Regions from separate parts of the Roseibium sp. MB-4 genome, predicted to be linked through region 1. Evidence: riboswitches for the same ligand, from Rfam matches in the RefSeq annotation. Region 1 holds a riboswitch; each other region holds the start of a gene.
The links. Region 1 has a riboswitch for S-adenosylmethionine ahead of ACVDG4_RS01315 (homoserine O-succinyltransferase). Riboswitches for the same ligand answer to the same signal wherever they lie in the genome.

Region 2: it holds a riboswitch for S-adenosylmethionine, as region 1 does, so the genes downstream of both, ACVDG4_RS08955 (O-succinylhomoserine sulfhydrylase) here and ACVDG4_RS01315 (homoserine O-succinyltransferase) in region 1, are expected to answer to the same signal.
Region 3: it holds a riboswitch for S-adenosylmethionine, as region 1 does, so the genes downstream of both, ACVDG4_RS10495 (hypothetical protein) here and ACVDG4_RS01315 (homoserine O-succinyltransferase) in region 1, are expected to answer to the same signal.

The regions. Positions count from the first base shown of each region.
Region 1 covers NZ_JBRKQB010000001.1:252,559-255,824, reverse strand. The annotation lists gene ACVDG4_RS01325 (glycerophosphodiester phosphodiesterase family protein) at 1-344, shown strand, start outside; gene ACVDG4_RS01320 (GNAT family N-acetyltransferase) at 443-1,768, shown strand; SAM-I-IV-variant riboswitch at 1,877-1,996, shown strand; gene ACVDG4_RS01315 (homoserine O-succinyltransferase) at 2,031-2,948, shown strand; gene ACVDG4_RS01310 (HIT family protein) at 3,054-3,266, shown strand, end outside.
Region 2 covers NZ_JBRKQB010000001.1:1,925,115-1,928,380, forward strand. The annotation lists gene ACVDG4_RS08950 (DUF3885 domain-containing protein) at 15-623, opposite strand; gene ACVDG4_RS08955 (O-succinylhomoserine sulfhydrylase) at 669-1,868, opposite strand; SAM riboswitch at 1,912-1,991, opposite strand; gene ACVDG4_RS08960 (2'-deoxycytidine 5'-triphosphate deaminase) at 2,120-3,256, shown strand; gene ACVDG4_RS08965 (IMPACT family protein) at 3,264-3,266, shown strand, end outside.
Region 3 covers NZ_JBRKQB010000001.1:2,264,087-2,267,352, forward strand. The annotation lists gene ACVDG4_RS10485 (ABC transporter permease) at 1-386, shown strand, start outside; gene ACVDG4_RS10490 (ABC transporter ATP-binding protein) at 388-1,101, shown strand; SAM-I-IV-variant riboswitch at 1,162-1,284, shown strand; gene ACVDG4_RS10495 (hypothetical protein) at 1,326-1,622, shown strand; gene ACVDG4_RS10500 (acyl-CoA thioesterase) at 1,623-1,979, opposite strand; gene ACVDG4_RS10505 (hypothetical protein) at 2,210-2,428, opposite strand; gene ACVDG4_RS10510 (group III truncated hemoglobin) at 2,441-2,914, opposite strand; gene ACVDG4_RS10515 (RrF2 family transcriptional regulator) at 2,987-3,266, shown strand, end outside.

The sequences.
Region 1 (3,266 bases):
CCTGTATCAAAACCTTTGATCCGGACATGCTTGCTGTGGCAAAGGCGCACAACAACTCCGTCCTCCGCGGGATCGTGGCAGATGCGGCCCGCCCCGGCCCGGACTACACACGGCACAGCCGGATGGACCGTTTCATATTGCGCCATCTGCTCCATTTTCCGCGCACAAGCCCGCACTTCATCTCCTATGGCGTCAACGATCTACCGAGCCCCGGCCCCAGCATGATGAAAAAGGTTTTCAGAACCCCAATCATGACATGGACAGTTCGGACACCGGGACAGTTGGAAGTCGCAAAACGGTTTGCCGATCAAATCGTCTTTGAGGGCTTCGATCCGGATCAATAACGGACCAGCATTCCAGGAACGGAATTCCCTCTTGCGGCGCAGCAAAGCGGCTCTACATTCTTGTGAACAATCCTTTTATGGCGGGCCGACACACTGACATGACGTCTTCTATTTCACCGGAAAATGAACAGCCGCAAAATTCTGGCGCCGGTGACGCGGAGACGACGCTCTCCATTAGACTTCTTTCATCCTTGGCAGATGTGCCGGCTGACAAATGGGATGCGGTTGCCAATCCCGGCTGGATCCTTGGCGAAGGCGGAAAGCTGGCGCGCGCACAGGACGCTGTTGCGTCTCAAGATCTCACTTCCGCGCTAGCCCCTGAAGCTGATTCAGATTCTGAAGAAACAGACTTCAACCCTTTCTTATCCCACGCTTTTCTGGAAGCCTTGGAGGCATCCGGCTGCGCGACACGCCAGACTGGATGGATGCCCCGGCACATGGTGCTGGAGGATGGTAACGGCGCGGTTCTTGGAGCCGTTCCCGCTTATCTGAAAAGCCACTCCCAGGGCGAATATGTCTTCGATCATGGTTGGGCTGACGCATTCTACCGGGCGGGCGGCGACTATTATCCAAAACTCCAGATATCGGTCCCGTTTACTCCGGCGACAGGCCGCCGGTTTCTAACAAGCCCCAACATCGACCGGGAGGCCGGGCTCCAGGCACTCGCGGCTGGCCTTGTACAGGTTTGCCAACGCACCGGCGCCTCCTCGGTTCACGCGACTTTTTTGACTGAACCGGAATGGGACTCGCTTGGCGATCTCGGTTATCTGAGGCGCACAGATCAGCAGTTCCACTGGGACAACAACGGCTACGAAACCTTCGACCAGTTTCTCGGCGACCTCGCCTCGCGCAAACGCAAGGCGATCAAAAAGGAACGACGCGAAGCAATCAGTGCTGACGGGCTCGAAATCGAATGGGTCACCGGCAGCGATCTGACAGAAGCGCATTGGGATGCCTTTTACAGGTTTTACATGGATACGGGCGCCCGCAAGTGGGGCCGCCCTTATCTCAACCGTGCCTTCTTCTCGCTGATCAGTGAGCGGATGGCGGACCGCATTCTTCTGGTCCTTGCAAAACGCAACGGCCGGTATGTCGCCGGGGCCCTCAACTTTATCGGATCGGAAACCCTTTTCGGCCGCCACTGGGGTTGCACCGAACACCACCCGTTCCTGCATTTTGAGCTGTGTTACTATCAGGCAATCGACTTTGCCATTTCCAAAGGCTTGAAACGCGTCGAGGCTGGCGCTCAGGGAGCGCACAAATTGGCGCGTGGTTACCTGCCGCAAACGACTTATTCGGCCCACTGGATTGCCCATGAGGGCCTTCACGACGCAGTCGCAGACTTTCTGGAGCAGGAGCGGCGCGCCGTTCAGCGTGAAAACGAAGCGTTGGCTGAACATGCCCCTTTCCGGAAAGGCAGCTAAAACTTCCATTTGCCACGCGCCTGAGATCCAACAACAATTTGCCTCTTTCACAAGATCGGCATTCGTCTGCACAGGGCTTGCCGGATCGCGTCCAATCCATTACCTAGGAACCATCATCAAGAGTTGGGACAGATGCCCCACGCCAACCTGCCGATCCGGGCAAGGTGGTTCTTCGAACAGAAGATGCGGCCCTGAACTTCAAGTTCAAAGGCAACAAATCGGATCGAAGAAAGGCATCTGTCTCTGGTTACAGGACGCGCAAATGCCGATAAAAATTCCAAACGATCTACCCGGCCGCCCCATTCTGGAATCCGAAGGCGTGATGATCATCCAGGAAGCGGATGCCATGCGTCAGGACATCCGCCCCCTGCGCATCGGTCTTCTCAACCTGATGCCGAACAAGATCAAGACAGAGACCCAATTCGCACGCCTTCTCGGCTCCACCCCGCTTCAGATCGATCTGACGCTGGTGCGCATGACCAACCACGTGCCCCGGAACACGCCAACGGAGCATCTGGAAGCGTTCTATCGTCCCTGGGAAGAAGTCCGGAACGAGAAGTTCGACGGGTTCATCATTACCGGCGCCCCGGTCGAGAAGCTGCCGTTTGAAGATGTCGGATACTGGCAGGAAATGCGCGATGTGCTGGATTGGACCCAGACACATGTTCATCGCACGCTGACCATCTGCTGGGCTGCTCAGGCGGCCACTTATCACTTTCATGGCATGCCGAAATATGCACGGGACGACAAGGCAACGGGCGTCTACCGGCAACGGACGCTCGCACCGGCCTCGCCGTATCTCCGCGGATTCTCCGATGATTTCTGTCTGCCCGTCTCACGCTGGACGGAAACCCGGAAGGCCGACATTCCAGACGGCAGCAATCTGATGGTGCTTGCGGAAGATGACGAGACCGGTATGTGCCTCCTCGACGACCCGGAGCACCGCTGCCTGCATATGTTCAATCACATCGAATATGACACGACATCTCTGGCGGATGAATTCGAGCGGGACAGCCAGGTTTCTGACACGCCGATCCGACCGCAGAACTACTTTCCGGACGATGATGCCACCCGGCAGCCGGTGAATCGCTGGCGTGCCCACGCGCATCTCCTGTTCGGCAACTGGATCAATGAGATGTATCAGTCCACACCGTTTGATTTGAACAATATCGGCGAATAATCGGACACTGCCGGACGGTCACAACCCTTGTTGTCGAACCGCCTGGCGGAGTACTATGTCCGACGACATTCGAAGACTTTTTCCCTTTTAGAGGTACGCATGCCGATCGAAACGCCCGCCTACGACGACCAGAACATCTTTGCCAAAATCATGCGCGGAGAGCTGCCGAGTCACAAGGTCTATGAAGACGACAAGACGGTCGTGATCATGGACATCATGCCGCGCGGTGACGGACATGTGCTGGTCATTCCGAAGGCTCCATCCCGCAACATTCTGGACATCGCGCAAGAGGATCTGAACGCGGTGATGGCCACGGTC
Region 2 (3,266 bases), 1.7 Mb from region 1:
AGGAAGAAATGACATTAAGAGGCAAACTTGCGGTCAATACGTTCAATGTCATGACTGAGTAACCAATGACGAAACTCATCATATGGTTTCAGAAGAGGTGAGCGTTGGACTGAAACCAAATCTAGGCCCCTGTCATCATAGGCGTGCAAGATCACTGCCTTCTTAAAATCCAAAATGTACGTTCGTGTGTTCGAAGCAGCTGGTCTTACTTGCATCTCTGCAGCAATATCCAACCAAAGAAGCTCAGCGATTTCCCAGCTGCTGCCCACTCGATGGAAGTACCAATACTCATCAGCAGAACCAGATACACCATCCCATTTAATGGCGTAGTTGTGTTTTCTGAAATCTGAATAAACAGACTTCAGCCCCTTGAATTTTGAATAGATTTTTCCGTCGATTCCGTAGCCTACAATAAGAGCATAAACACTATCTGTGTTGTCGAAGACGGCTTCTGCAATCTTTGTAGATCTCTGATGCGCTTGCACAAATCGCCTTATTGGCTGCTGCATACCCAGAGTTCCGCCAAGCTCAAATCGAAGTCCATATTCGAACTGATAGAAAAGGCCGTCGGGTAAGCGTTCCACTCCAAAAACCTTGCGGAAACGTTCAAATATGTCCTGCATGGGGTTTTCTTTCAGCGTGTTCAATCACTTTCGCAGTTCATTAGACTATATCGCCGCCAGTGCCTTTTCGACGTCCTCAAGAAGATCCTGCGGGTCTTCCAGACCAACAGAAAGGCGCAGGATGCCGTCGGTAATGCCGAGCTCGGTGCGGGCTTCCTCACCGATCGACTGGTGGGTGGTCGTTGCCGGGTGGGTGATCAGGCTTTTGGCATCACCGAGATTGTTGGAGATCCGGATCAGGTCCAGCGCATTCACAAACCGGAATGCAGCCTCCTTGCCGCCCTCGATTTCAAGCGCCACCATCGTCGAACCACCGCGCATCTGACGCTTGGCGATCTCGGCTTGCGGGTGATCATCGCGGCCCGGGTAGATCAAGCGTTTCACCTTGGACTGACCTGCCAGGAAGTCCGCAATCTGACCAGCGCTGCTCGTTTGCCGCGCCACGCGCAGCGGCAATGTCTCAAGCCCCTTCAAGAGCACCCAGGCACTGAACGGGCTCATGTGCGGGCCGGTATGTTTGACAAACGGCATAACCTCTTCGGTGATCCACTCTTCATCGGACAAAACAACACCGCCGAGACAGCGCCCCTGCCCGTCAATATGTTTGGTGGCGGAATAGATGACCACATCCGCGCCCAGGCTCAGAGGAGACTGGTACATCGGCGTCGCAAACACATTGTCAACGATCAGGCGCGCGCCAACCGACTTTGCAATTTCCGCGACCGCGGCAATATCGATGACTTCCAGGGTCGGATTGGTTGGGCTTTCCAGAAATAGCGCCTTGGTGTTCGGCTTGACGGCCGCTTTCCACTGCTCGATGTCCGTCCCATCGATGAGCGTGCTCTCAACACCAAAACGCGGCAGCAGGGTCTCACAGATGTAGCGGCACGAGCCGAAAAGGGCTTTCGCCGCAACCACATGATCCCCCGCCTTGACCGACGCCATCAGGGCAAGATTGACCGCGGCCATGCCGCTGGCGGTTGCCCGCGCAGCTTCCGCGCCTTCCAGCATCTTGATACGGTCTTCGAACATCGCAACGGTTGGGTTGGCATACCTCGAATAGACAAACCCCGGATCTTCACCATTGAACCGTGCTTCGGCCGCTTCCGCACTGTCGTACACAAAACCCTGTGTCAGGAACATCGCCTCGGACGTCTCGCCGAAAGGTGAGCGGGTGGTGCCGCCATGAACGAGTGCGGTCGCAGGGCGCCAGTTGGTTCCGGCGGTGTTGTTCTTGTCAGTCATGTCGATGTTCGCTCCAAACGAAAAAACCCCAGCCTCAAGACCGGGGTTTGCACCTCCGGCCTTTTTAGCGACTTGTTTAACGTGGCTGCAAGCCGGCCGGCCCAAATCACCACGAGTTGGAATTCACTTAAGCGAAAACGGGCTTCCGGTCAATCTCGGCACACCGAAAACCCGGCTACGGTACAGAAAGAGTGTTGGCGGGGCTTGCCGCATCCGTTAAGGACGGTAGGCAAAGACTTCAGGATGAATTGATGAACGTATCAGCGGACCCAACCACACCAGGCAGCGGATTGATCGGAGCGAGCGGAATTTTGCCCGAACGCGTCATTCAGGCCATGTTCGCAGCGCAGGAGATTTCCGCCGCACAGCCGCCGGTCGAAGGTCAGGTCCAGCCGGCCAGTCTCGACCTGCGCCTTGGATCCGTTGCCTACCGGGTGCGTGCCAGCTTCCTGCCGGGCCCTGACATCAAGGTTGCGAACAGGCTGGAGCAGTTGAAACTTCACACCGTCGATCTTCGGGATGGCGCGGTTCTGGAGACGGGATGCGTCTATATCGTCCCCTTGCAAGAAAGTCTGGCACTGCGGCCCGACATCTCCGCGACCGCCAACCCGAAAAGTTCCACCGGGCGGCTGGATGTTTTCACCCGCGTAATCACCGACAACGGCCAGGCTTTTGATACCATTCCGGCAGGCTACACTGGCCCGCTTTATGCGGAAATTTCGCCGCTCACGTTCCCGATCCTGGTGCGTTCCGGCTCCCGCCTCAGCCAGATCCGGTTCCGGCGGGGACAGTCGCTGATCCCGGACGCTGATCTTGAAGGCATCCACAAATCAGAAACCCTGATGAGCGGCGGCAATGAGCGGATCGGCGGCGGTGTCCAGCTTTCCATTGATCTGGAAGGCGAAGGCCCGGGCAGCCTGATTGGTTACCGCGCCAAGCATCATTCCGGGCTGATTGACGTTGATCTGGTCGGCGCTCAAGACCCGCTTGATTTCTGGGAACCGATCTACCGCCGTCAGAATGCTGAACTGATCCTTGATCCGGACGCTTTCTACATACTTGTCAGCCAGGAAGCCGTTCACGTCCCGCCAGACTATGCCGCCGAGATGGTGCCGTTCGATCCACTGGTCGGGGAGTTCCGGGTGCATTATGCCGGTTTCTTCGATCCCGGCTTCGGCCATGCCGGTGCCGGCGGTGTAGGCTCTCGTGCGGTTCTGGAAGTCCGCTCCCATGACGTGCCCTTTATCGTGGAACACGGGCAGACCATCGGCCGCCTTGTCTATGAACACATGGCCGAACGGCCCGCGACACTTTATGGCGAGGGCATCGGCTCCAACTATCAGGGCCAGGCCTTGAAGCTCTCCAAGCATTTCAAGGCCTCAACCTGAACACTGAATG
Region 3 (3,266 bases), 2.0 Mb from region 1:
GTATTCTTCTGGTCGCCGGTTTCGGGATCTACAACATCATTTCAACGATCGTGCATGAAAAGGCCCGGGACATTGCCATCCTGAAATCGCTGGGGTTTCCGGAACCTGACATCCAGCAGATTTTCGTTCTGGAGGGTTTGGTGATCGGTGTGCTCGGAGCACTTGTCGGGTCTGCACTTGGATTTGGATTGTCGAGTTATCTTGCAACAATCAAATTCGAGGTCACCACCGACATCGAAATGACCCGTCTGCCGATATACTTTTCTCATGTGCATTACATGATCGCCAGTGGTCTGGCGCTTCTGTCTGCGGGCATTGCCGGTTTTGTGCCTGCCAGAAAGGCCGCCGCGCTCAATCCTGTCGACATCATCCGGGGCGCGACCTGACATGAACGTTGCCCCGATCCCAGCCACCCCTGCCCCACTTTTGGAAACGCGAGGCTTGACCCGGATTCTTCCGGCCATTGTTCCGGTCACCCTTGTAGAGGACATCTCGTTTTCGATCGGCACATCGGAGTTCGTCGCAATCACCGGCCCATCGGGCTCCGGAAAATCATCCCTTTTGTATCTGCTTGGACTCCTGGATCGGCCGACGGAGGGCGAAGTCCTGATTGGCGGCCGCAAGACTCACGATCTATCGAAGTCCGAAATGGCTCACTTGCGGCTGGAAAAGATCGGCTTTGTCTTCCAGTTCCACTTTCTCTTGCCGGAATTCACCGCTCTGGAAAACGTGATGATTCCGATGCAAAAACTTGGCGCTCTGGCTACAGCTGAGCAAAAAGACCGCGCGGCAGGTCTCTTGGAAGATCTCGGCCTGGAGGACTTTTTGCACCGGCAACCTGCCCAATTGTCCGGCGGGCAGCGTCAACGGGTCGCCGTTGCAAGAGCGCTTGCCAATGCGCCGGACCTCATCCTTGCAGACGAGCCGACCGGCAGTCTCGATTCTGTCGCGACAGAGCAGGTGTTTATGTCGCTTCAATCAATTGTCGATCAGCAAAAGACCACAGTGATAGCCGTTACGCACGACATGGATATTGCCGGCCGGATGCAGCGTCGCATTCATCTGGTCGATGGAAAAATCGACTATGACCGCAATCAATAACCGTTGGGGTCCTTCGGTTCTTGGATGACTTGCCAAAAAACGGAACTCATGGCATAAGCCCGCCATCATCAAGAGAAGGGCTGGCGCCCTCGCCAACCTGCCGACCGGGCAAGGTGGTTTCCGCAACAGGGATGCGGCCGTCCAGACACTCAAAAGAGGCTGCGCGGCAATGAAGCGGTAGTTTTCATGCGCCAGTCCTCCTCGGGCAACCGATGGAGGATTTTTTGTTTCAAGATGCGCTGGCCGGACACGCGGCCGAGTTGATCAGATACCAGGACGCCGAAGAGGCCGATCAGACAGCGGCCGAGATCTGGCAATCTACCGCGGAAGATTGTGTGCTGGCCCGCATGAAGACCATTCGGGTGTATGGCGGACTGCCACGCCACAAACGCCGGTTGACCCAGCATGAGCGGGTCGACCGCTTACAGGCATTGTTGCGCCTTTGGGCCAATGGCTGCATTTGCGCGCTCGATGAGGAGCTGTTTGCGGACCTGCTGGCGCGCAGATCCTTGCGCGCCTGATTACTGCGGAGCCGGAGTGTCCTTGGGGACTGGACGTGGCTTGCCTTGGTCATCAACGGCGACCATCGTGAAAATCGCTTCGGTGACTTTTTCCCGGCCGCCGAAACGGTGGCGCAAAGCCCAGGCTTCCAGTTTGATTTCCATGGAGCTTGTCCCGACGCGGCCGACGCTTGTGTAAACACACAAGACATCTCCGACATGGACCGGGCGGATGAATTTCATCTTGTCGACTGCGATCGTGACAACGCGGCCCTGCGCTCTTTGCCCCGCGGCAATCCCACCGGCGAGATCCATCTGAGAAAGTACCCACCCGCCAAAGATATCACCAGATGCATTGGTGTCGGCCGGCATTGCCATTGTCCGGAGGGTCAGTTCCCCTTGCGGTGTTTCTTCACTCAAAGCGGTCGCTCCAGTTTCGTGTTTTACCGAGCCTAGCCCAACCGCTTCAAAACACAACGCTATCAATCAGATAATCAGCATCAGAATGGCCATGATCCAGAGGGGCATTGGTGCTGCAATCCAGATCAACAGGATGGGTAAGCCACGATGTGCCCATTTTGAACTGAACATGAGTGTCTCCTGCAAACTTAGAATACTGGGATTTCGTAGTAAGTCAGTGCCGCCAATGCGGTCATTCCGACCGCAAAGGCGAGTTTGGCACTGCCAATCAACGTTCGCCCCGCCACATCGAGGCGTGGCAAAGGCATGGATCTGGAATCCAGGTACATGGACACCATCATTCCGATGAAGACCGCGAACCACAAAACAACCAGACCTTCGGCCACCAAGACGATTGCCGGTAACATGAGCCCCTCCTATCAGGCTTGTTCAGTAAAGAGTTCCGCCGGCGGTGTACTGCCGGCAAAACCGAACGTTGCGAGCCACAGGCTCTGAGCAATCCGTTCGGCAATGGCGATGATCTCTTCGGCAACGTCCGAAACAAAAATCTCGCGTGCTACCGGTCGGAATACGTCGAGCCAGTCGCCATAGTCCGAGCTGACCACTTCCTTTAGTTTCAGGTGTTCCGGAACCGGCTTGCCTTTGTAGGTCCCGTTCTTCAGGAGAACGGACTGCCAAAACCGTTCCATCTTCTCAAGGTGCTCCGGCCAACGCCCGCCAAGGCGCTTTTCAAAGATCTCACCGAGATGGGGTTGCTGGCGCAAAGTCCCATAGAATGAATGCACAAGGATCCGGATCGTCTCGGGAGTAACTTCGGCGTATTGCACCTCACAGGCCCCGTGGGAGCGGACGACCGTGCCGCCTGTTTCCTGTGGTGTTTGTTTGTTTCGCATCGCAGCCTCATAACATTCATTTAAAATGCATCTTTTAAATGACAGATACTCGCGCTAAAATCAACATATAAAATGAATGTTTTGAAAGTTCTGGAAATGCGCCTCAGTCAAGCCAGTGATTTTGCCTTGAGACTCTTGATGGCAATCAGCCAATCAGATACACCGCAGACAGTGGACAAGTTGACCGCGCAACTTGGCCTGGCGAAATCCCATGTCATGAAAATCGTGGCTCAACTTGCCAAGGCCGGCTATCTGGAAACGACCCGGGGCCGTGGCGGCGGGATCCGCATTGCCAAAGAGGCAGATGACATCCGCATTGGCGATGTGGTGAGGCTGATTGAACCGGATCTTG